4 regions of the Mesorhizobium sp. WSM4810 genome follow, and region 3 is predicted to be linked to each of the others. Evidence: riboswitches for the same ligand, from Rfam matches in the RefSeq annotation. Region 3 holds a riboswitch; each other region holds the start of a gene.
The links. Region 3 has a riboswitch for cobalamin ahead of AC0L3O_RS07900 (CbtB domain-containing protein). Riboswitches for the same ligand answer to the same signal wherever they lie in the genome.

Region 1 (5,234 bases), on a different contig from region 3:
AATGGCATGTGAACCGGGTCGATGCCGGGGCATGGCGCAGTTCTTGCCTTCTCCCCTTGTGGGAGAAGGTGGATCGGCGCGCAGCGCCGAGACGGTTGAGGGTGCTGGCCGGAGCGCTGTCGGTTCCAAGCTGGAGCACCCCTCATCCGGCCGCTTCGCGGCCACCTTCTCCCACAAGGGGGCCCACAAGGGGGCCCACAAGGGGAGAAGGTGGAGCCAATCTCGTGCAGGCCCATCGCACATGATGGCCGATCCTGCCGGTGAAAATCTCGACGGGCGGTTCGGCGCGCTGCGCCGGTCCCAGAGGTCAGTCCAAAGACTCGGCATTGTGCCAGAAGCCGGCAAGTGTGCATGGCAGCCCATCATGAACGATTGCGAATGAGCATGGTGACCACGAAGAAAGCGCCGACCGAACTGGTGATGATGCCGATCGGCAGTTCCTGCGGCGGCAGCAGCGTGCGCGCCAGAAGGTCGCTTGCCAGCAGCAGCACCGCTCCGAAGAGGGCGCAGCTTGCAATCAGGCGCAGATGCAACGGGCCGGCCAGGGGCCGGGACAGATGCGGGATCATCAGCCCGACGAAACCGATGACACCTGCGACCGAGACCAGGATCGCCGTCGAGAAGGCAGCGACGAGAAACGCCGCCCTGCGCATCCGCACAACCGGCACGCCGAGGCTTTCGGCAGCATTCTCGCCGGCCAGGAAGGCGTCGAGCTTGCGATGGTTCCACAGGCCATAGGCAAGAATGGTGCCCGCGCCAAGAGCAGCCAGCCCGACATTGTCCCATCGCGCCAGGCCGAGCCCGCCCATCGTCCAGAACAACACCGAGTGAGCGGCGCGTTGGTCTCCGGCGAAGACGAGATAGTTGGTCAGGGCGATGAACATGAAAGAGACGGCAAGCCCGGCCAGTATCAGCCGTTCGGGGCCTTGCCCCCTCACCCGCGTAACCAGCAAAAGCACGATGCCGGCGGCCAATATGCCGCCGGTGAAGGCGGCAACCGGCAACGTCCAGATGCCGAAACGGTCGCCAAAAATGGTGATGACGGAAACAGCACCCGCCGCCGCACCGGAGGACAGGCCGAACAGGAACGGATCGGCGAGGTCGTTTCGGGTTACCGTCTGCAGCAGCGCGCCGATGACGCCCAGCCCGGCGCCGACACAGATCGCCATGATCGTGCGCGGCAGCCTGAGATCGACGACAATCTTGGCAACCGGGATCTTGGCGACCGGGATATTGGCGACCGAGCCGGGCACGAGGTCTCCGTCCAGCCCGGCCGCATGTCCGAGCGCAGCAATCACGTCGCTCAACGCTATGACTGTCGATCCATAGGCGATCGACAGCAGAGCAAGAGCGGCGATTGCTGCCGCTCCTGCTGCCATGGCCAATTCGAACGCCCTGTGGCGCAAGCTCAGAAGGCTTCCGGGTGCATCGCGCTGGCGATCTTGCCGATCGCCTCGATGTTGGCGGGTCCGGGGGTCAATTCGGCATAGCGCAGCGCGACGAAGCGCTCGTTCCTGACCGCATCGGTCTCCTTCATTGCCGGATGGACTTTGAGGAAGTCGAGCAGTTTCCTGTAACCGCCGCCGTCCTGGTAGTCGAGCAGGATCAGGAACTGCGGATTGCGGGAAGCGACCGTTTCCCAGTCCGTATTGCCCCAGCTCGTCTGCATGTCGGCCATGATGTTGTCGCCGCCGGCAGCGGCGATCATGGCGCTGGGGATCGCGAACTTGCCTGATGTGAAGGGTTTGTCTTCGCCGGAGTCGTAGAGAAACACCCGCGTCCGCTCGCGGTCGCCGACCTTTGCCGTGATATCGGCGAGTTGCGCTTTCCAGCCTGAAACGAGTTTTTTCGCCTCGGCCTCCTTGCCGAAAATCCTGCCCAGCTTTTCGATGTCGCCGTAGAGCAGGTCCATCGAGGCGGCGGGGCGGTTGTTGTCGAGATGGACGCAGCTTTCCGTCAGCACCAGCGTCTTGACGCCGTGCGGCGCCAGCGTATCGGGCGTTACCTCGCCGCCCGGCTTCATGCCGTAATACCAGCCGGCGAAGAAGAAATCGGGCTCGACCGCGACCAGGTTTTCGAGCGTCGGGTATTTCGGCGCGAGTTCCGGGATCGCGCCCTGCCCGGCCTTGAATTCCGGACCGACCTTGTACCATCCGGTGATGCCGGTCAGGCCGACGATCGACGGTTGCAGCCCCAGCGCGAAGGCCATCTCGGCCATGTTCATATCCTGGATGACGGCGCGCTTCGGCGCGGCGTCGAACGTCAGCGTTGTGCCGCAGCTGTCGACTGTTACCGGGAAAGCGAAGGCGGCCTGGGCAAGCAGCAGAGAGGCAAAAGACAGTGCGAGGCGTTTCACGGGTGTTGCTCCTTGGTTAGATCAGAAGAGGCACGGTTCGGGACTTCGAACACCGTGAGTTCGCGGTCTTCGGTGGGATGGCGCAGCCGAAGCACCTCGACGCCGAAAATCTCGCGGATCAACTGCTTGGTCAGCGCCTCGCGCGGACCGGCGAGTGCCTGCAGGCGGGCCTCGTTCATCACCGCGACCCTGGTGGCAAATGGCGTGACCAGCGACAGATCATGCAGCACCGCCACGACGGTCATGCCAAGCTGCGATACGAGTTCGAGAAGTTCGCTGCGGGCGCGCGGATCGAGATGATTGGTCGGTTCATCGAGGAACAGGATTTTCGGCTCCTGGGCGATGGCGCGCGCCAGCTGGGCGCGTTGCCGCTCACCACCCGACAGCGAGCCGATCGTGCGGCCGAGCAGCGGCAGCAGGCGGGTTCTGCGAAGCGCTTCGACGACAACGTCGCGTTGCTCGCTCCTGCGTCGCAAGCCGGCATGCGGGACCCGCCCAAGTCCGACGTAGTCGATCACGGCAAGCCGCGGATCGGGTTGATCGGTCTGGCCGACGACCGCCATGTGCAGCGCCCGCTCGGCGGCCGAAAATGTCTCCAGCCGGCGTCCGGAAAATCTCACATCTCCCGCGCTCGGACGCAGCGTGCCGCATAGCATGCGCAGCAGCGTCGTCTTGCCGGCGCCGTTGGGACCGATGATGGCGAGGCGGTCTCCCGCCGCGACCGAAAGGCTGACCGCACTGACCAGTCGCTGGCCATTCGCCGTGGCGCTCAGTTCACGCGCTTCAAGAAGAGGCTGGCAGGCGTCCAACTTACCGTCACTTTCTCAATGGCGACGGAAGGAAGCTGGACCGGCCGACAAGACCGATGTCCACGTCTCCTCCCGGCACACCCCGTCCGGTCAACTCGTGCGATGGCAGGTCTCCTGGCTCGCGGGTCCTTGCGCCATCCTGCCTTCCCAGCCTTGCCGGCCAGTGGCATTTTCGGATTTTGCTCGCCGCTTACAGTTGCGGGGGCAGCCACGGCCTCGATCCGAAGGTCTCACCGTGTTCCCTTTTCACCCCTCGCCTTTCGGCTTGGGGACCATCAGTCAGCCACCCTAGTTTTCCGCCAATCCCAGCGCAATAAGCTTCCGGGGTTCGGAGTGCCCCGCGAGCAATGGTCTTGTCAGAGAGGATACTGAATTTCGTAATGTAATAACGTTACTAATTAAAAGACAACGCCTGCTCCTGTCAAGCCCTTCGCCCGACGCGTTCGACTTGCCGACCAGCGTCGCTTTGCGCGGTGCGCAATTTCGATCAAACTGCCTCCATCAGGACGCGGCACTATGAGCCGGCCAAATGCACAGTCCCACAGCAAGGAGCCATATGAACCCGACCGAGAGAGCGCTGTGGTTCGTCGAAAGCCATCTGCCGGAAGCCATCTCGCTCGACGATATCGCCAAAAGCAGCGGCGTGTCGCGCTTTCACGTGACGCGGGCTTTCGGCGCGGCGACCGGCCGTTCGGTGATGGGCTACCTGCGTTCTCGCCGCCTGACCGAGGCGGCGCGCAGGCTCGCCGCCGGCGCACCGGACATCCTCTCGGTCGCGCTCGAGGCCGGCTATGCCTCGCATGAGGCTTTCACCCGCGCCTTCCGCGACCAGTTCGGCACCACGCCGGAACTGGTGCGCGCGCAAGGCTCACTCAAAAACGTCGATCTCGTGGAGCCGATCCTGATGGACCAGTCCTTCCTCACCAATCTCGAGCCGCCGCGTTTCGAAACCAGCCGGCCGTTCCTCATCGCCGGTCTTGGCGAGCGCTACAGTTGCGAAACCAGCGCCGGCATCCCGATGCAATGGCAAAGGTTCGGCCCCTATGTCGGCAACATTCCAGGCGAGGTCGGCGACGTCGCCTATGGCGTCTGCGTCAACGGCGACGATGCAGGCAATTCGACTATATCGCCGGCGTCGAGGTGTCCGATTTCTCGGACCTGCCGAAGGAGTTTTCGCGCGTACGCGTGCCGGCGCAGAAATACGCCGTGTTCGCCCATCGCGACCACATCTCGACCATCCGCCGCACGGTCAACACGATCTGGAACAAATGGCTGCCGGCCTCCGGGCACAAGATTGCCGACGCGCCCGAATTCGAGCGCTACGGCCCCGAATTCGATCCGCGCAGCGGCAATGGCGGGCTGGAAATCTGGATACCGGTCAAAGGGTGAGGAAGGGCCAGTTTTCAACTTGTGTTGGAGACTAGTGTCGAGGCGCTCCGCCTTATCTTGCCTTCTCCCCTTGTCCCACAAGGGGAGAGTGGAAAGACGCTACAACTCCAGGTTCCAGTTCTGGCCGACCAGATCCTTGCCGAAGGCATGGTGGCGCTCCTGATTGGCCAGCTTGAACCCGGCCGCCTCGTAGATGCGGCGCGCTGAAGTGAGCACGTCGTTGGTCCACAGCGTCAATTTCTTGTAGCCCTTGGCACGGGCAAAGCCGATGCATTCCTCGACCAGCCGCCTGCCGATGCCGAGACCGCGCGCCGAGCGCTCGACATAGAGCAGGCGCAGCTTCGCCACCGCGTCCGACTGGCGCACGACGAAGACCGAGCCGACGACTTCCCCTTCCCGCTCGGCGATCCAGCTGCGTTCCCATTTCGGATCGTAGGATTTGACGAAAGCGCCGAGGATTTCGGCGACCAGCGCCTCATAAGTTTCGTCCCAGCCATATTCCTGCGCATAGAGCAGGCCCTGGCGATGGATGATCCAGCCGATGTCGCCGACCTGCAAAGACCGCAGCATGTAAGGGACCCTGGGCTCTGCACTCTCGCCCAGCAGGCGCTGCACCGTCTGCATCGCCTTGACCAGCCTGTCCTGTTCCGGTGCGGCGAGCCGGTCGAGCAGGGCCGCGA
Region 2 (5,234 bases), on a different contig from region 3:
GCGCCGACGGCAATGGCGGCTTCTCCACGGCAAAGCCCTGGCTGCCCGTGCCTGCCAAGCACCTTTCGCAGGCGGTCGATGTGCAGCAGGGCGACGACAGTTCGCTGCTCGAACACTACCGGCGCTTTCTCGCTTTCCGCCGTCTGCATCCGGCGCTGGCCAAGGGCGACATCGAGTTCATCGAAAGCCAGGGCGATACGGTCGCCTTCACGCGCCGCGAGGGCAATGAGCAGATCGTCTGCGCCTTCAATCTCGGCAGCCGACCGGCCGAAGTCAATCTCGGCGGACGCTCGCTGCAGCCCTTGCCGGGCCACGGGTTTTCGGAACAGACTGACGCCGGCTTTATCCGCCTCGGCGGCTACGGCGCCTGGTTCGGGCGTATCGATTGAATTTGCAGTTCACTGGAGGGAACCCATGGCCGATGTCACGCTAAGGCAAGTGAAGAAATCATACGGCAATCTCAACATTCTCCACGGCATCGACCTCGACATAAAGTCGGGCGAGTTCATCGTCTTCGTCGGCCCTTCGGGCTGTGGCAAGTCGACCTTGCTGCGGTCGATCGCCGGGCTTGAGGAAATCACCTCCGGCGAGCTCAAGATCGCCGGCGAGGTGGTGAACGACGTGCCGCCGTCGAAGCGCGGCATCGCCATGGTGTTCCAGTCCTATGCGCTCTATCCGCACATGACCGTCTACGACAACATGGCGTTCTCGATGAAGATCGGCAAGGAGAGCAAGGCCGAGATCGACAAGCGAGTGCGCCAGGCGGCGGAAATCCTGCAGCTGACCAAATATCTCGACCGCCTGCCCAAGGCGATGTCGGGCGGCCAGCGCCAGCGCGTCGCCATCGGCCGCGCGATCGTGCGCAACCCCAAGGTCTTCCTGTTCGACGAGCCGCTGTCGAACCTCGACGCGGCCCTGCGCGTCGCCACCCGCATCGAGATCGCCAAGCTCAAGGAATCGATGCCTGCTACAACGATGATCTACGTCACCCACGACCAGGTCGAGGCGATGACGCTGGCCGACCGCATCGTGGTGCTCAAGGAGGGCCATATCGAGCAGGTCGGCACGCCGATGGAGCTCTACAAGAGACCCGGCAATCTGTTCGTCGCCCAGTTCATCGGCTCGCCGGCCATGAACATCCTGCCGGCGACGATCGACAAATCAGGCAACCCGACCATCGTCAGCCATGTCGGCGGCCGCAAGGCGACGGTGCCGATCGCCACGCCGGCCTCGGCGACGGGCGCTTCGGTGAGCTTCGGCGTGCGGCCGGAGGATCTGACGATCGCCACCGGCGCCGATTATCTTTTCGAGGGAACAGTGGACTATGTCGAGCAGCTCGGCGAGGTCCAGCTCGTCTATGTCGACATCGGCCGCGCCGACCTGCCGCTGGTGACCAAGCTGCCAGGCAATGTCGAGGTCAAGCGCGGCGCTGCGCTGCGGTTGAATGCCGATGCCGGCGACCTGCATATTTTCGATGCCGACGGACATTCATTCACGCTCCACAAAGCGGAAGCAAAGGCAGCCTGAGAGGCGGCAGCCGAACTGATGGAGTTTGGTGACCCAAAAACAAGAGCGGCGGGCAAAGCCCGCCGCTCTTGTGCGTTCCGGTCGCTGTTAGAGCGACGTGCGTCCAAGTGGACGCACAAAAGTACGCTCTAACACTTTAACGCTGCGCATCGTGCTTTCCGAAAATCGAACCGATTTTCGGGCCGATGCGCTAGCGGCCGAACAGGCTCCGGTCGCTGCCCTGCGGGGCGGACTTCTGTAAGTCGCCCGACGAGTTGAGCAGCTTGTAGACCGGCGAGCCGGTATTGCGTACCGAAGACGTCTGCGTGTTGTCGACGTTGATGGTCGCCTGCTTGTTGATGTCGGTTCCGCCAAAGTTGTCGCTACCGGCAAAAGCGCTGCCGGCAGCAATCAAAAGCGCGGCAGCGGTAAGAACGATCTTCTTCATTTTCAAAACTACTGGATTTTCTTGGTTCCACCAGCGCGGCGGGCAAATGCCGCCGCCGCTGTTGGAACGAACTGTTAGTTGTTGCCGAACAGGTTACGGTCGCTGCCGTTGACGGGTTTCTCGTCAGCCGGAACCGGATTCTGCGCCGAAGCCGAATTCCGAATCGAAGCCGTGTACGAGTTGCTGTCGACCGCGGCGGCCGGTTGGTTGGCACCGTTCGATCCAAAGTTGTCGCTGCCGGCAAAAGCGCCGCCGGAGACCGCCACAATGGCTGCGGTGGCAAGAATGAGCTTCTTCATTTCAAGTACTCCTGAGTTCCTCAGATCCCGAGCGGCGGACCGCCACTTTGCTGTTTGGGACCAGCTGTTAATTGTTGCCGAAAAGGTTGCGGTCGGCGCCCTGGCCAACGGGCTGCTTTTCAGCGTGAGCCGGCGTCTGGACAGAGGCCGTATACGAGCTGTCGATCGCAGCAGTCGGCTGGTTGGCGGCGTTGGACCCATAATGGTCGCTGCCGGCAAAGGCGCTGCCGGTGATGGCCAGAACGGCGACGGTAGCAAGAGCGATCTTTTTCATTTTTAGGACTCCAGTATCTTAGTCTTCCGTCCGGCTAGCGGCGTGTCTTGGGAGGATGCGCGTCGTTCGGACAGCCCCGATGTGGGAAGGCCATTCGGCGGATTCCAATCACGAAGTTGTTCCATGTGGACCAAGAATCTACACCTTGAAATTGTACCAGAGGCATCTACTACCATGGTTTTATGGTTTGTTTTCAATATCTTATTCAAAATTAGCCATTCATGATTTGACGGATTGGCGAATTTGCGTTCACAGCGTGCTGCACGCATTGTCAACAGAAACGAACCGTTCGGTTCGATTTTAGAAGCGGCTAATAGTCACTTTTGTAAACTGTTATCCTTCCTGATCTCCGCCGCGGGTCGGATTCGATGTCACGGCAGAAGACAGTGGCCGCCGAAAAAGTGGTGTTTCAGCCCTGCAGATATAAACCTGCTGGTTTCGCCCGCCGTGTCGCGCCGCATGGATACGATGTCGCTTTCATGCCGACAGTCAGCCGGCCGGCATGATTAGATCACGCCATCTCAGGTGCCGCTTGGTGACGACGAAGCGGAGAATTGGGAAGCCGGTCAGAACCCGGCGCTGCCCCCGCAACGGTGGTGGAGTTCAAGTCGCAACGGGAGACCACTGGGCCACAAGCCTGGGAAGGTGTCGCGATGAGTCCGCAAGGACACTCCAGAGCCCGGAAACCAGCCCGAGATTTTTAGACTCGACTGATCGCGGTGGGCGGTCAAGAGGTGGATGATGCATCTCCGGCCCTGTCGCCGGCGTGCAAGCGGTCCTCCCTCCATCACCACCAGTTCAGTCCTTACACGAGGACAGGACATGGACGCGCGCAACGACATGCTGAGGCTCTTGCACGGCCGTAGGCAAGGCTATTCGCTCGAGCAGCCCTTCTACACCGATCCAGATTTCTTCAAGCTCGACATGGAGCTGATCTGGTATCGCGACTGGCTGTTCATCGGCCACGATTGCGAGTTGCCGAAACCTGGCAGCTACATCACCGCCCAGATCGGCGACTATCCGGTCGTGCTGGTCCGCGACCAGCAAGGCAAGATCAATGCCTTCCACAATTCCTGCCGCCATCGCGGCAGCCGTGTCTGCAATGCCGACAAGGGCACTGCGGCGAAGCTCGTCTGCCCCTATCACCAGTGGACCTACGAACTGGACGGCCGGCTGTTGTTTGCTCGCCAGATGGCAGACGGCTTCGACAAGAGCCAGTTCAGCCTGAAGCCGGTGGCTTGCGAAAGCGTTGGCGGCTACATCTTTATCTGCCTGGCCAACGAGCCGGCCGACTTCGCGCCGATGCGCGCCATGATCGAGCCTTACCTCCTGCCGCACCGGCTGCGCGAGGCAAAAATCGCCTTCGAATCGACCATCGTCGAGAAGGGCAACTGGAAACTCGTCTGGGAGAACAACCGCGAGTGCTACCATTGCGCCGGCAACCATCCGGAACTCTGCAAGACATTCCCGGAAGCGCCGACCGTCACCGGCGTGCAGGGCGCCGACAGCGATCCGGAGATGCTCGCGCACTGGGCGAAATGCGAGGCGGCGGGCTTGCCGAGCAAGTTCCGCATCGATCCTGCCGGGCAGTATCGCGCCACCCGCGCGCCGCTGCTGCGCGACGCCGTCAGCTATACAATGACGGGCAGACGCGCGGTGAAGAGGGGCCTTTCCGACAGCGTTTCCACCGACCGTATCGGCTCGCTGCTGCTCTATCACTATCCGACGAGTTGGAACCACATCCTCGGCGATCATGCCGTCACCTTCCGCGTGCTGCCGATCAGCGCCACGGAAACGGCCGTCACCACCAAATGGCTTGTCCATAAGGACGCGGTCGAAGGCGTCGACTACGACCTCGCCGAGCTTACCCATGTCTGGACCGAGACCAACGACCAGGACCGTCGCATTGTCGAGGAAAACGCCTTCGGCGTCCTGTCGCCGGCCTATGAGCCCGGCCCCTATTCGGAACTGCATGAGGGCGGCGTCATCCAGTTCGTCGAATGGTACGCCTCCTTCATCGGGCCGCGCCTTGCCGAAGCCGGGCGGCCGGCGCTGCGCAGCGTCGCCTGAACGAGGTCAAGGGGATGAATGCGATGTCGGACCTTGGCCTCTACCGCCATCTCGACGAGATGGCGCCCTGGAACGACAGGCTCCAGGTGCTGGAAGTCATCGGCGTCAGCGACGAGGCGCCTGACGTGAAGACCTTCACCTTCCGCTCTGACAACCAGACCTGGTTCCGCTACAGACCGGGACAGTTCGTGACGCTGGAACTGCCGACCACCGAGGGCCCGATGATGCGGACCTATACGCTGTCGTCCTCGCCGTCGCGGCCGTTCTCGATCGCGGTGACGGTGAAAGCGCAGGCCGGCAGCCTCGGCACCCGCTGGATGTTCGACAATCTGACACCCGGCGTTCACGTGAAGGCCTATGGGCCGGCGGGCGACTTTTCGCTGCACAGCCATCCAGCGGCCAAGTATCTGTTCATTTCGGCCGGCTCCGGCGTGACGCCGATGATGTCGATGCTGCGCTGGCTGAACGACTGCGCGCCATGGACAGATGTCGGCTTCGTCAACTGCGCGCGAAAGCCCGAGGAGATCATCTTCCGCAAGGAGCTCGAGCTGCTCGGCAGCCGCATGCCGGGCCTGACGCTCGGCTTCATGATCGAGGAGCGGTCCAGCCGCGAGGGCTGGTTCGGCCATATGGGCCG
Region 3 (5,234 bases):
GCGCGAATTCGAACAATACGACCTTCTCTCCGCTGCCGTCGTCGACGAGAACGAGCGGCTGGTCGGCGTGCTGACTATCGACGACGTGGTCGACGTCATCCAGCAGGAAGCCGAGGAGGATCTGCTGCGCATGGGCGGTGTCGGCGACGAAGAATTGTCGGACAGCATCCTTTCGACCTCGCGCTCGCGCGTTCCGTGGCTGCTCGTCAACCTTTTGACGGCGTTCCTGGCGGCCTCGGTGATCGGCCTGTTCGACCGCACGATCGAGCACATCGTGGCGCTGGCGGTGCTGATGCCGATCGTGGCGGGCATGGGCGGCAATGCCGGCTCGCAGACCATGACGGTCACGGTGCGGGCGCTGGCGACCAGGGACCTCGACATCTACAATGCCGGCCGCATCATCCGCCGCGAGATGGGGGTGGGCTTCATCAACGGCATCATCTTCGCCATCCTGATCGGCATCGTCGCCGCCGCCTGGTTCCGCGATCCCAATCTGGGCGGCATCATCGCCGCGGCGATGATCATCAACATGTTCGTGGCCGCACTTGCCGGCATCCTGATCCCGCTGCTGCTCGACCGGTTCAAGATCGACCCGGCCGTGGCTTCGGCGGTTTTCGTCACGACGGTTACCGACGTTGTTGGCTTCTTTGCCTTTCTCGGCCTCGCCACATGGTGGTTCGGCGTGTGAGCGACGCCACTCAATTGACTTTTACGTAAATGCCATGCGAGATTTTGGAACAGCCTCTGGCCGATTCTGACACGCGTGCGGATAGCGAGACCGCATGGTTGGAACTCGCAGCGCGGCCGGGCATTTGGAGTGATGATGCGGGAATATTATTCGATAACCGAACTGACCCGCGAATTCGATGTTTCGACGCGGACGCTGCGCTTTTACGAGGACGAGGGGCTGGTGCAGCCGGTACGGCGCGGCCGCACGCGGCTGTTTCGCCCGTCGGACCGGCACCTCATCCGCCAGATCATGCGCGGCAAGAGGCTCGGCTTTTCGATCAACGAGATCCGCGAAATCATCCAGATGTACAAGGAGCCGCCCGGCGAGGTCGGTCAGCTCAATCTGATGATCAAGCGCATCGAGGAAAAGCGCGAGGATCTGCGCCAGAAGCGCCGCGACCTCGAAGAGACCCTGGCCGAACTCGACCAGGCCGAAGAGTCCTGCGTCGAGCGGCTGGTGGAGCTTGGCGTCAACACCTGAAGCTCAAATCCAGCGCCGCACCCTTTTCGCGTAATCCCGGTATTTCTTGCCGAATTTCGTTGCCAGAACTTTTTCCTCGCCCTCGATCGCCATTTTCTGCGTTGCGAAGGCGGCGATGATCGCCAGCGGCAGGAACCATACGTTCCCCGAGATAAGGGCAACGCCGATCATCAGCAGCGTGTTGGCCAGATAGATCGGATTGCGGCTGACGGCGAAGGGGCCCGATGTAACCAGATGGTCCGGCACGGCGTTCGGGTGGAGCGTCGTCTTTGCCCGGATCATGATGCGGATCGCCGTGAACCAGAGTGCGACGACGCCGAACAATGCCACCCAGCCGGCCGCGAACAGGATGTCGCCCAAAAGGCCGCCGATCCATGGCAGCGGATAAAGCAAGCCAAGCGCGATGCTGACGGCGATGGCCGCGACATAGATCAGCGGCGGCCACGGTATAAACCCCGGTTTTTGCTGTCCCGGTTTCTGTTGGCCCGGTTTCTGCTGATGGTCGGTCATTGTGCTCCTCCCTCCATCAAAGTGCCGTCGGCCTTGGCAGTGCAGGCGCCGGCGAGTTCGTCGAGACGCGCCTTCCATTCAGCAGCCTGGTCGTTGCGGTAGAGCCGATCAAGCGTGGCCTCGCCCTCGAGCGTATCGAGCATGCAGACACAATAGCTGCTGCAGAACTCCGTGTCGCGCGATTGCTCGCACGATGCCTGGCATTCTTTTAGGAAGGTGACCTGCCTGGTTTCGACGGCTGCCGGCATGACTTGCGAAGTCAGCCAGACCGAGCCGATCAGCACCGGCTGGTGGATCAGATAGAAGGCGAGGCTGTGCCGGCCGATAAAGACCAGCGGATTAGTCCAGCGGCCGGGCGCCAGGCCCGCCAGCCGCGTCAGCACGCCGGAGGCGAAGGCAAGCTTTGCCGCTGCGATGCCGACAAGCACAGCGCCGAACCATGGAAACAGCGGGACATAATCGTTGGAGCGCGGGTTGGTTGCCGACAGGCCGACCCACCACAGGGCCGGATGATCGAAGATCCCGGACCTGAGGTAGAGCGGCGCGGTGATGACGAAAGCTGCGACAACCAGCGTCACCAGCGCCGGCAGCCGCAGAAACGCCAGGCCGAGCAGGCTGGCGAGCGCGATCTCGTGCAGGATGCCGAAGAAGATGAAACTGTCGGGTGTGGCAAGCCTAGTGGCGGCCGATATGGCGAGCGCCGCCCCGCCGACCATGGCGAAGCGTTTCCAGAAGCCGTTCCAGCGGATTTGCTTGCCATGGGCGAGGAACAGGCTGACGCCGACCAGGAACAGGAAGGTCGAAGCGATGCAGCGCGCGTAGAATTTCCACCAGCCAAAGGCGGTCAGGCCGGGATCGGTGTAGCCGAAGAATTCGAGATCCCAGGTGAGATGGTAGCTCGCCATGGCAAGCAAAGCGATGCCGCGGGCGACGTCGATGGCGATGATGCGCCTGGATCGGTCCTGAACGGCCGGCGTAGGAATGGTCATGGTCTCGCAATTCTGATTCAGTGCTGCAAGACGATTATCATGGTTGCCCCGGACAAAAGAAGACAGGCGCCGTTCCTTCTTCCTTCTCCCCTTGTTGTGGGAGAAGGTGGATTGGCGCGCAGCGCCAAGACGGTTGAAGGGGTGCTGGCCGGAGCGCTGTTGGTGCCAAGCTGGAACACCCCTCATCCGACCTCGCTTCGCGAGGCCACCTTCTCCCACAAGGGGAGAAGGAAGAGCCCACGAGAAACGATTACCTTGACGGCGCATTCGCGCTGCTAGCTGGCGGAATTTGGTTTGCCGGGCGCGGCGATTCTGCCTATAGTCGCAGCCGTCGTCGGTTCCGTTTTGGAACCAAGAGGGAATGCGGTAGGGGCAAATTCGCCCGATGCCGTGGCTGCCCCCGCAACTGTGTGCGGTAGTCCTCTCCATATGCCACTGAAGATTTTCTTCGGGAAGAGCTTCTTCGGGAAGGTGGGGAAGGGCGCTGATCCGCGAGCCAGGAGACCTGCCGGCGACAGGAGAACTGACTTCTATGCCCTCGGGTGGAGGGCGAAAGGACAAGACATGAATACCGCTTCCGTCTCGCTCGGCGCTTCCGTCTCCTCGCAGTCGCGCTTTGTGCAGTTGGCGCTTGCTGCATTTCTCGGCGTTTTCGTCATGGGCTTTGTCGGCTTCTCGCATATCGATGCGGTCCACAATGCCGCTCACGACTATCGCCATTCGATGGGCTTTCCATGCCACTGACGGGGGGCCACTGACGAGGGGCTGACACCATGACACTGTTTCGCAACGTCGTGTTCATCGCGGCGATGGCAGGGCTTGTGGCCGGCGTCGTTCTCGCCTGCATGCAGGCCTACGCCACGGTGCCACTCATCCTCAAGGCGGAAGTCTACGAACAGGCCGGCGGTGGTCACACGCATGACCATGGTTTGGCGCCGGCCGCAGCAGGCAGCAATGCCATGAGCAGCGCCGTGCCGGCTGAAGCAGCCACCGCGGAAGAGGAAGGCTGGGCGCCGGCCGATGGCTTCGAGCGCTTCGCCTTCAACGTCGTTGCCAACGTCGTCACCGGCATCGGCTTTGCGCTGATCCTGGTCGCCGCTTCGGAATTCGCCGGCGGCATCGGCAATTGGCGACAGGGCCTGTTCTGGGGCCTTGCCGGCTTCGCGGTGTTCACGCTGGCCCCGAACCTCGGCCTGCCGCCCGAACTGCCGGCGATGCCGGCGGCCGATTTCGCCCAGCGCCAGATCTGGTGGACGGCGACCGTGGTGGCGACGGCTGCCGGTCTCGGGCTGCTCGCCTTTCGCAAATCGCTGCCGCTGGCCCTTCTTGCCGTAGCGTTGATCGTCGCGCCGCATATTGTCGGCGCGCCGCAGCCCGAAAGTTTCGAATCGCCGATCCCGGAAGGCATGCACCACCAGTTCGTGGTGGCGGTGACGCTGACCAATCTGGTGTTCTGGCTGGTGCTCGGCGCTGTCGTCGGCGTGGTGCGCGGCCGCTTGACCGGCGCCGCAACCGGCCTGCGCGACAGCCTTGCCTGATCGCGCTGCTCCAGGCAGCAAGCTGACCCTGGTCGTCGGCGGTGCACGCTCGGGCAAGAGCGCGCATGCCGAAAGCCTGGTGACGGCCTGTCCAGCGCCGTGGACCTACATCGCCACGGCGCAAGCCTATGACGACGAGATGCACGAACGCATCGCGCTGCACCGAGCGCGGCGTTGCGACGGTTGGACGACGATCGATGCGCCGCTCGATCTCGTCGGCGCGATCGGGGCGCTGCCTGACGGCCGGCCTGTCCTGATCGACTGCCTGACGCTGTGGCTGTCCAACCATATGCTGGCCGAACGCGACATTGAGGCCGAATGCCGAGGGCTGGCGGATGTGCTGTCGCGGCCGCGCGGGCCGTGGTTCGTGGTTTCCAACGAGGTCGGCCAGGGCATCGTGCCTGACAATGCGCTTGCCCGCCGGTTTCGCGATGCCGCCGGCCGGCTCAACCAGCAGGTCGCCGCCGTCGCCGGCACGGTGCTGCTGATGGTGACGGGACTGCCGCTCAAGGTGAAGTGATATGACCGATATCGATGACAGGGACGAGCAACGCCACCGCGCCAAGATGGCCAAGCGCAAGGCGGTGCAGGACGCCGAGGTCGCGGCCAAGACGGTCGAGAAGGGACTGCTGATCGTCAACACCGGGCCAGGCAAGGGCAAGACCACCGCCGCCTTCGGGCTGGCGCTGAGGATGCTTGGCTACGGCAGGCGTGTCGGCGTCGTCCAGTTCATCAAGGGCAAATGGCATACCGGCGAGAAGGACGCCTTTGCCGCTTTCGGCGACCGGGTCGTCTGGCACACGATGGGCGAGGGTTTTACCTGGGAAACGCAGGATTTGAAGCGCGACATCGCCGCCGCCGAGGCTGCCTGGGCCAAGGTGCTCGAGCTAATGGCCGATCCATCGATTAGCCTTCTGGTGCTCGACGAGTTGAACATCGCGCTGCGCTACGACTATCTCGATCTCGACACGGTGGTGGCGGCGCTGA
Region 4 (5,234 bases), on a different contig from region 3:
TTTCCTAGAGCTTGAAATGTAAGGGTGAATCAGTGATTTGGGTCGGCGACTTTTGCCCCTATGCTTACAGCTGCAAGGCCGAACGTCCCAAAATCGCGAAAGCTATTGCCCAAAACATCCCTCCCGAAATTGCAGATGCTTCTTCGGGAGCCAATTCGGTCACACCATAGGCTGAGATATCGGTCGTCATTGTTGGCCCATTCTAGTGCTGAATAAGAGCATGAATCAGTGATACCGGTCGGACGCGTATGCCGCCATACCACTAGAACATCAAGAGTCGTGCCAACTGGGTAGGAAGCGCCTCAGAAAAACTGTTCTGCACGTTATCAATGGCTTCACTGAAAGCGCGGCAACACGCCGGGCCCAACATCGCCGTGTCGCTAACTCGACAAACCCGACAGTAGGGGCCAACCCAAGGTGCGTCGGTCTCCTTAGGTCGGCGCTGAGGTCCGGGTTCGTACGTCGGGCCGCGACCGGGACATCCATTGTGCAACCGAAGCTACGTCATCGAAGCGACGAGTCCGGCTGTAACGGACTCGACTGGATCGGCCGCTATCTCGATGGTGCCGGTGCTCAGGCGGCATCCTCAAGCGTTGGCCCTCGGTGAAGTGTCTGTTGGCCGCTGGCGCCTGTGAGAGGCTGCAGCTCATGGACAAAGCCGTCTTCCTTCATTTCGTGGCGAAATCATCCGTCCTTCGGACGACCAGAAGCGCTTCCAGATCCTGCCCGCCGCTGAGTCGTCGCGCGGACCTTCGGCTGGACGACAAGGGTGGGGGGCCTCGCACGCGTCTTCGAGCAGTGCGCGGCTTTTCGATGCCGTTCCTTCTGCCTTGAATTCGATCCGCGAATCCCGCTGGTCACATGTTTGCCGGTCACACTGGCCCAGCGACCTGCGCCCGCTCTTTCTCCCGCAGCGCGCATGCGGCAGCGACCATGTTCATGAGGGCAGGCCGGACCTCCTCCCATTTCCTTGTTTTGAGGCCACAATCCGGATTCACCCACAGTTGGCCGTCCGACAGTCGCGCGCGGGCAAGTTGGGCGAGATGTAAAATTTCGCCGACTTCCGGGATACGTGGTGAGTGAATGTCGTAGACGCCAGGACCGATGTCATTCGGATATTTGGACTTCGTGAAGGCGTCTAGCAGTTCCATTTTGGAGCGCGACGTCTCAATCGAAATCACGTCCGCGTCCAGTTCAGCGATCGAGTCGATGATCTCATTGAACTCAGAATAGCACATGTGGGTGTGAATTTGGGTCGCGTCCGCTACACCCGTTGAAGCGAGCCGGAAGCATTCGACAGCCCAGCCGAGATAATGTTTCCAGTCGGACTTCCGCAGGGGCAAGCCTTCGCGAAACGCGGCCTCATCGATCTGGATCACCCTTGCGCCAGCTCTTTCCAGGTCGGCCACTTCATCGCGGATGGCGAGCGCGATTTGGCGGCAGACCTCGGCGCGGGGTACGTCGTCGCGCACAAAAGACCAGTTAAGAATGGTCACTGGGCCTGTGAGCATGCCCTTTACCGGCTTTTTCGTCAGCGACTGGGCAAATTGCCACCAGAGGACCGTCATCGGATTGGGCCGCGATACGTCGCCGAAGATGATGGGAGGGCGCACGAGCCGGGAGCCGTAACTTTGCACCCAGCCATGCTGGGTGAAGGCGAGGCCGGACAGCTGCTCGCCGAAATGCTGCACCATGTCGTTTCGTTCGAACTCGCCGTGTACCAGCACGTCCAGCCCGATCTCCTCCTGCCAACGCACAGCCGCCTCAGTCTCCTTCTTCAGGAAGGCCTGGTAGTCGACATAGCTCAGCCGGCCCTTCGCGTGAGCGGAGCGCGCCCTGCGCACCTCGTGCGTCTGCGGGAAGGACCCGATGGTCGTCGTCGGGAACGGCGGCAGGCGGAGCGTGTCGGCCTGGACTCTCGAGCGCTTGGCAAATGCGCGCTTTCGTTGCTTCATGACGCCGTCAATGCTGCTAATTCGACCGTGGACGAGCGGATCATGGACCTTTGTAGACATTGCGCGCGCGGCGGCCGCCTCGGCAGAAGCTTTCAGTGAGCCTGCTACGGCCTCCCTGCCTTCGGATAAGGCTTGGGCCAGCACGAGCAGCTCTTCAGTCTTCTGGGCGGCGAATGCCAGCCACGAACTGACGTCCACATCCAGCGCGGTCTCCATCCGCAGGTCCATCGGCACATGAAGCATCGAGCAGGAAGGCGCAATCTCGACGCGATCCAGCGGCCAGCCGGCAACGACCGGCTTGATGCGGTCGAGAATGGCAGCCAGGTTCGCGCGCCAGACGTTGCGGCCGTCGATCAAGCCAAGTGAGAGCACCAGATCCTTCGGTGCGAGCCGACCAACCGTCTCCAACTGCTCGGGAGCGCGCACGAGATCGAGATGTAGGCCCGCCAGGCGCAGCGAAAGCGTGGTCTCGAGATTGTCCCCGAGCGGCCCGAAATAGGTAGCCAGCATAATTTTCAACTTGGGCGCGGCTTTCGACAGCTGGCCGTAGGTGAATTCGAAGGCAGCTCGTTCGATCGGGTTAAGATCGAGCACAAGCGCCGGCTCATCAATCTGCACCCAGTCCGCCCCCGAGAGCTCCAGCGTCCGCAGGAGTTGCTCGTAGACGGGCAGCAGCCGCGGTAGGAGCGCTATCGGATCGAAACCCTGGTCGGGAGACTTCGCCAGCTTGAGGAAGGTGACCGGTCCAAGGATGACCGGGCGTGTATGGATGCCAAGCTCTTTTGCCTCCAGAAAGTGATCGACTGGGTTCGTCGACGAGAGCGCGAATGTCTGATCCTGGCTCAGCTCCGGCACGATGTAGTGGTAGTTAGTGTCGAACCATTTGGTCATTTCCATCGCGGTTACGCGCTGCCCCTGAACTGCATGCCCGTGACTGGCGTGTCCACAACCCGCAGTATCGCCTTGCGTCCCGCGCGCCATCGCGAAGTAGATGTCGAGCGGGACCTCGCCGCCCGTCCAGCCGTAACGAGCTGGCACGGCGCCGACCATTGCTGCGGTGTCGAGCACATGGTCATACAGTGAGAAGTCGTTCGACGGGATTTTCGACACGCCGCGGTCGTGCTGCTCGCTCCAGCTGGCGGCACGGAGTGCCTTCGCCGTCGACAGAAGGTTGGCAGCAGAAGATTTTCCGGACCAGTAGCTTTCGAGCGCGAATTTCAGTTCTCGCCGGCGACCGACACGCGGCATGCCAAGCGTTGCTATGGGAACTTGCTGGGAGACATTCATTCCATACCCCGATGGTTGCGGCGGGGACAAGGAAGGCGCTAGCAGGCCGGCATAAACGCCGAGCTGCCGCGGCCACCAGACACCCCGCCCGTGGACGTTGTTTACCGTGGCAGGTCTCCTGGCTCGCGGGTCACAGCCTCTGCCCCGTCTTCCCGGGGCAGTTCGCCCCAGTGACATTGATGGGTTTGGCTCGCCGCTTACAGTTGCGGGGGCAGCGCCGGCATTGCACCGGCTTCCCTCTTAGCTCTGCTACGGCAACGCCTAGCGGAGAACCACGACACGCGGACAATCGCAGCAGCCCGCTTTGTTGTCAATGAGGTATAAAGAAATGTTTATGTGTTTATGTGAACTGTTCACCTGCGGCTCCCAATTCGGAGGTCGCCGTAGAGCTGAGCCTTCTGCGCCACTCTCCGGTGTGCGCAGGCTGTGCCTGGCCGCTCGGGCAATCTGCCATTTGTACGATCCCGTCCCAAAACGACTTCGTCAAAAATGGCGCGTGTTGGCCATTCATGATCGGGCAGTACTGGCCCGAAGTGCGACAACGTTCCTGAGCCTCAACAACCAGAAATTTGGAGAAAAACCGCCATCCTTCTCGGACTGGTACGCGTTCGATTTACACGCGCTCGTCTGGACAGCCTGCACAACAGGAAGGTGGGCAACACGTGGCGGAAATGCCGCCCTACAGCGAACCCGCCTGTTCAGCCTCGCGGCGCAAATTCTGCCGGGGTCTGGGGCCGATCTGCTGGATCACCAATCCGGCCGCCAGTGAGCCAAGGTCGCCGCAGGTCTGCAGGTCGCGGCCTTGCGTGTAGCCATGCAGGAAGCCGGCGGCATAGAGATCGCCGGCGCCTGTCGTGTCAACCAGTTCCTTGATCGCGGTCGCCTTGATCACCACGGTCTCGCCGCCGCGCACGATCACCGAGCCCTTTTCAGAACAGGTCACGGCGGCGATCCTGCAATCCGTGCGGATCTGCGCCAGTGCCTCGTCGAACGAGGCGGTCTGGTACAGCGACTTGATCTCGTGGCTGTTGGCAAACACGATGTCGACGGTGCCCGAGCGCATCAGCTCCAGAAACTCCTCGCGGTAGCGGTCGACGCAGAACGAATCCGACAATGTCATCGACACTTCGCGCCCGGCTGCGTGGGCGAGCTTCGCCGTCTGCCGGAACGCTTCCTTGGCGCGCGGCGGGTCCCACAGATAGCCCTCGAAATAGGTAACGGCGGCGCCCGACGCCTTGTCCGCCTCGACATCCTCCGGACCGAGCTCGACGCAAGCGCCGAGATAGGTGTTCATCGAGCGCTCGCCGTCCGGCGTGACGAAGATCATCGAGCGCGCCGTCGGCGGTTCGCCATTGAGCGGCCTGGTGTCGAAGGCGACGCCCTGGGCGTGCATGTCATGGGCGTAGATCTCGCCGAGCGTGTCATTCGAGACCTTGCCGAAGAAGGCGGCGCGGCCGCCGAAGCTGGCGACGCCCGCCGCCGTGTTGCCGGCGCTGCCGCCGGAGGCTTCGAGGGCCGGGCCCATGCGGCTGTAGAGCAGCTCGGCGCGCCTCATGTCGATCAAATTCATCGCGCCCTTGATGATGCCGTTCGTCTCAAGGAATGCCTCGTCGCACTGGGCGATGATGTCGACAATGGCATTACCGATACAAAGCACGTCATAGTCCAGCATCTATTCATATCTCCGCCAAAAACCCACCCTCTGCCGCGCCGGGCGCGGGCGGGTTTTTGCAGGTGTGGAATGGAGTTGCCGTATGCCGCTGCATCCAACATCGGCGCATCACGCTGCTGCCGGTCCTGCCTCACGCAGCAGGTCCTCAGCTCTGTCCGTCCTTTCCCACGTGAACTCCGGCTCTTCGCGGCCGAAGTGTCCGTATGTCGCGGTCTTGCGGTATATTGGGCGTAAGAGATCAAGCATCTTGATGATGCCTTTCGGTCGGAGATTGAAAAGCTCAAGAACGACGCGCTCGATCCTTTTTTCGTCGATCTTTG

Region 1: it holds a riboswitch for cobalamin, as region 3 does, so the genes downstream of both, AC0L3O_RS27365 (ABC transporter ATP-binding protein) here and AC0L3O_RS07900 (CbtB domain-containing protein) in region 3, are expected to answer to the same signal.
Region 2: it holds a riboswitch for cobalamin, as region 3 does, so the genes downstream of both, AC0L3O_RS16800 (aromatic ring-hydroxylating oxygenase subunit alpha) here and AC0L3O_RS07900 (CbtB domain-containing protein) in region 3, are expected to answer to the same signal.
Region 4: it holds a riboswitch for cobalamin, as region 3 does, so the genes downstream of both, metE (5-methyltetrahydropteroyltriglutamate--homocysteine S-methyltransferase) here and AC0L3O_RS07900 (CbtB domain-containing protein) in region 3, are expected to answer to the same signal.

What each region holds. Positions count from the first base shown of each region.
Region 1 covers NZ_JBVVQV010000024.1:101,254-106,487, forward strand. Annotated here, with positions in the region: gene AC0L3O_RS27355 (FecCD family ABC transporter permease) at 363-1,379, opposite strand; gene AC0L3O_RS27360 (ABC transporter substrate-binding protein) at 1,409-2,356, opposite strand; gene AC0L3O_RS27365 (ABC transporter ATP-binding protein) at 2,353-3,165, opposite strand; cobalamin riboswitch at 3,253-3,457, opposite strand; partial or broken gene AC0L3O_RS27370 (AraC family transcriptional regulator) at 3,722-4,554, shown strand; gene AC0L3O_RS27375 (bifunctional helix-turn-helix transcriptional regulator/GNAT family N-acetyltransferase) at 4,654-5,234, opposite strand, start outside.
Region 2 covers NZ_JBVVQV010000010.1:118,993-124,226, reverse strand. Annotated here, with positions in the region: gene bglA (beta-galactosidase BglA) at 1-389, shown strand, start outside; gene AC0L3O_RS16820 (ABC transporter ATP-binding protein) at 415-1,527, shown strand; gene AC0L3O_RS16815 (DUF680 domain-containing protein) at 1,718-1,954, opposite strand; gene AC0L3O_RS16810 (DUF680 domain-containing protein) at 2,029-2,253, opposite strand; gene AC0L3O_RS16805 (DUF680 domain-containing protein) at 2,321-2,527, opposite strand; cobalamin riboswitch at 3,034-3,236, shown strand; gene AC0L3O_RS16800 (aromatic ring-hydroxylating oxygenase subunit alpha) at 3,350-4,597, shown strand; gene AC0L3O_RS16795 (FAD-binding oxidoreductase) at 4,621-5,234, shown strand, end outside.
Region 3 covers NZ_JBVVQV010000004.1:134,329-139,562, forward strand. Annotated here, with positions in the region: gene mgtE (magnesium transporter) at 1-688, shown strand, start outside; gene AC0L3O_RS07885 (MerR family transcriptional regulator) at 824-1,210, shown strand; gene AC0L3O_RS07890 (methyltransferase family protein) at 1,214-1,720, opposite strand; gene AC0L3O_RS07895 (heparan-alpha-glucosaminide N-acetyltransferase) at 1,717-2,709, opposite strand; cobalamin riboswitch at 3,028-3,236, shown strand; gene AC0L3O_RS07900 (CbtB domain-containing protein) at 3,274-3,453, shown strand; gene AC0L3O_RS07905 (CbtA family protein) at 3,483-4,247, shown strand; gene cobU (bifunctional adenosylcobinamide kinase/adenosylcobinamide-phosphate guanylyltransferase) at 4,270-4,767, shown strand; gene cobO (cob(I)yrinic acid a,c-diamide adenosyltransferase) at 4,769-5,234, shown strand, end outside.
Region 4 covers NZ_JBVVQV010000016.1:43,971-49,204, forward strand. Annotated here, with positions in the region: gene metE (5-methyltetrahydropteroyltriglutamate--homocysteine S-methyltransferase) at 873-3,218, opposite strand; cobalamin riboswitch at 3,334-3,534, opposite strand; gene AC0L3O_RS22040 (adenosine kinase) at 3,922-4,914, opposite strand; gene metK (methionine adenosyltransferase) at 5,023-5,234, opposite strand, start outside.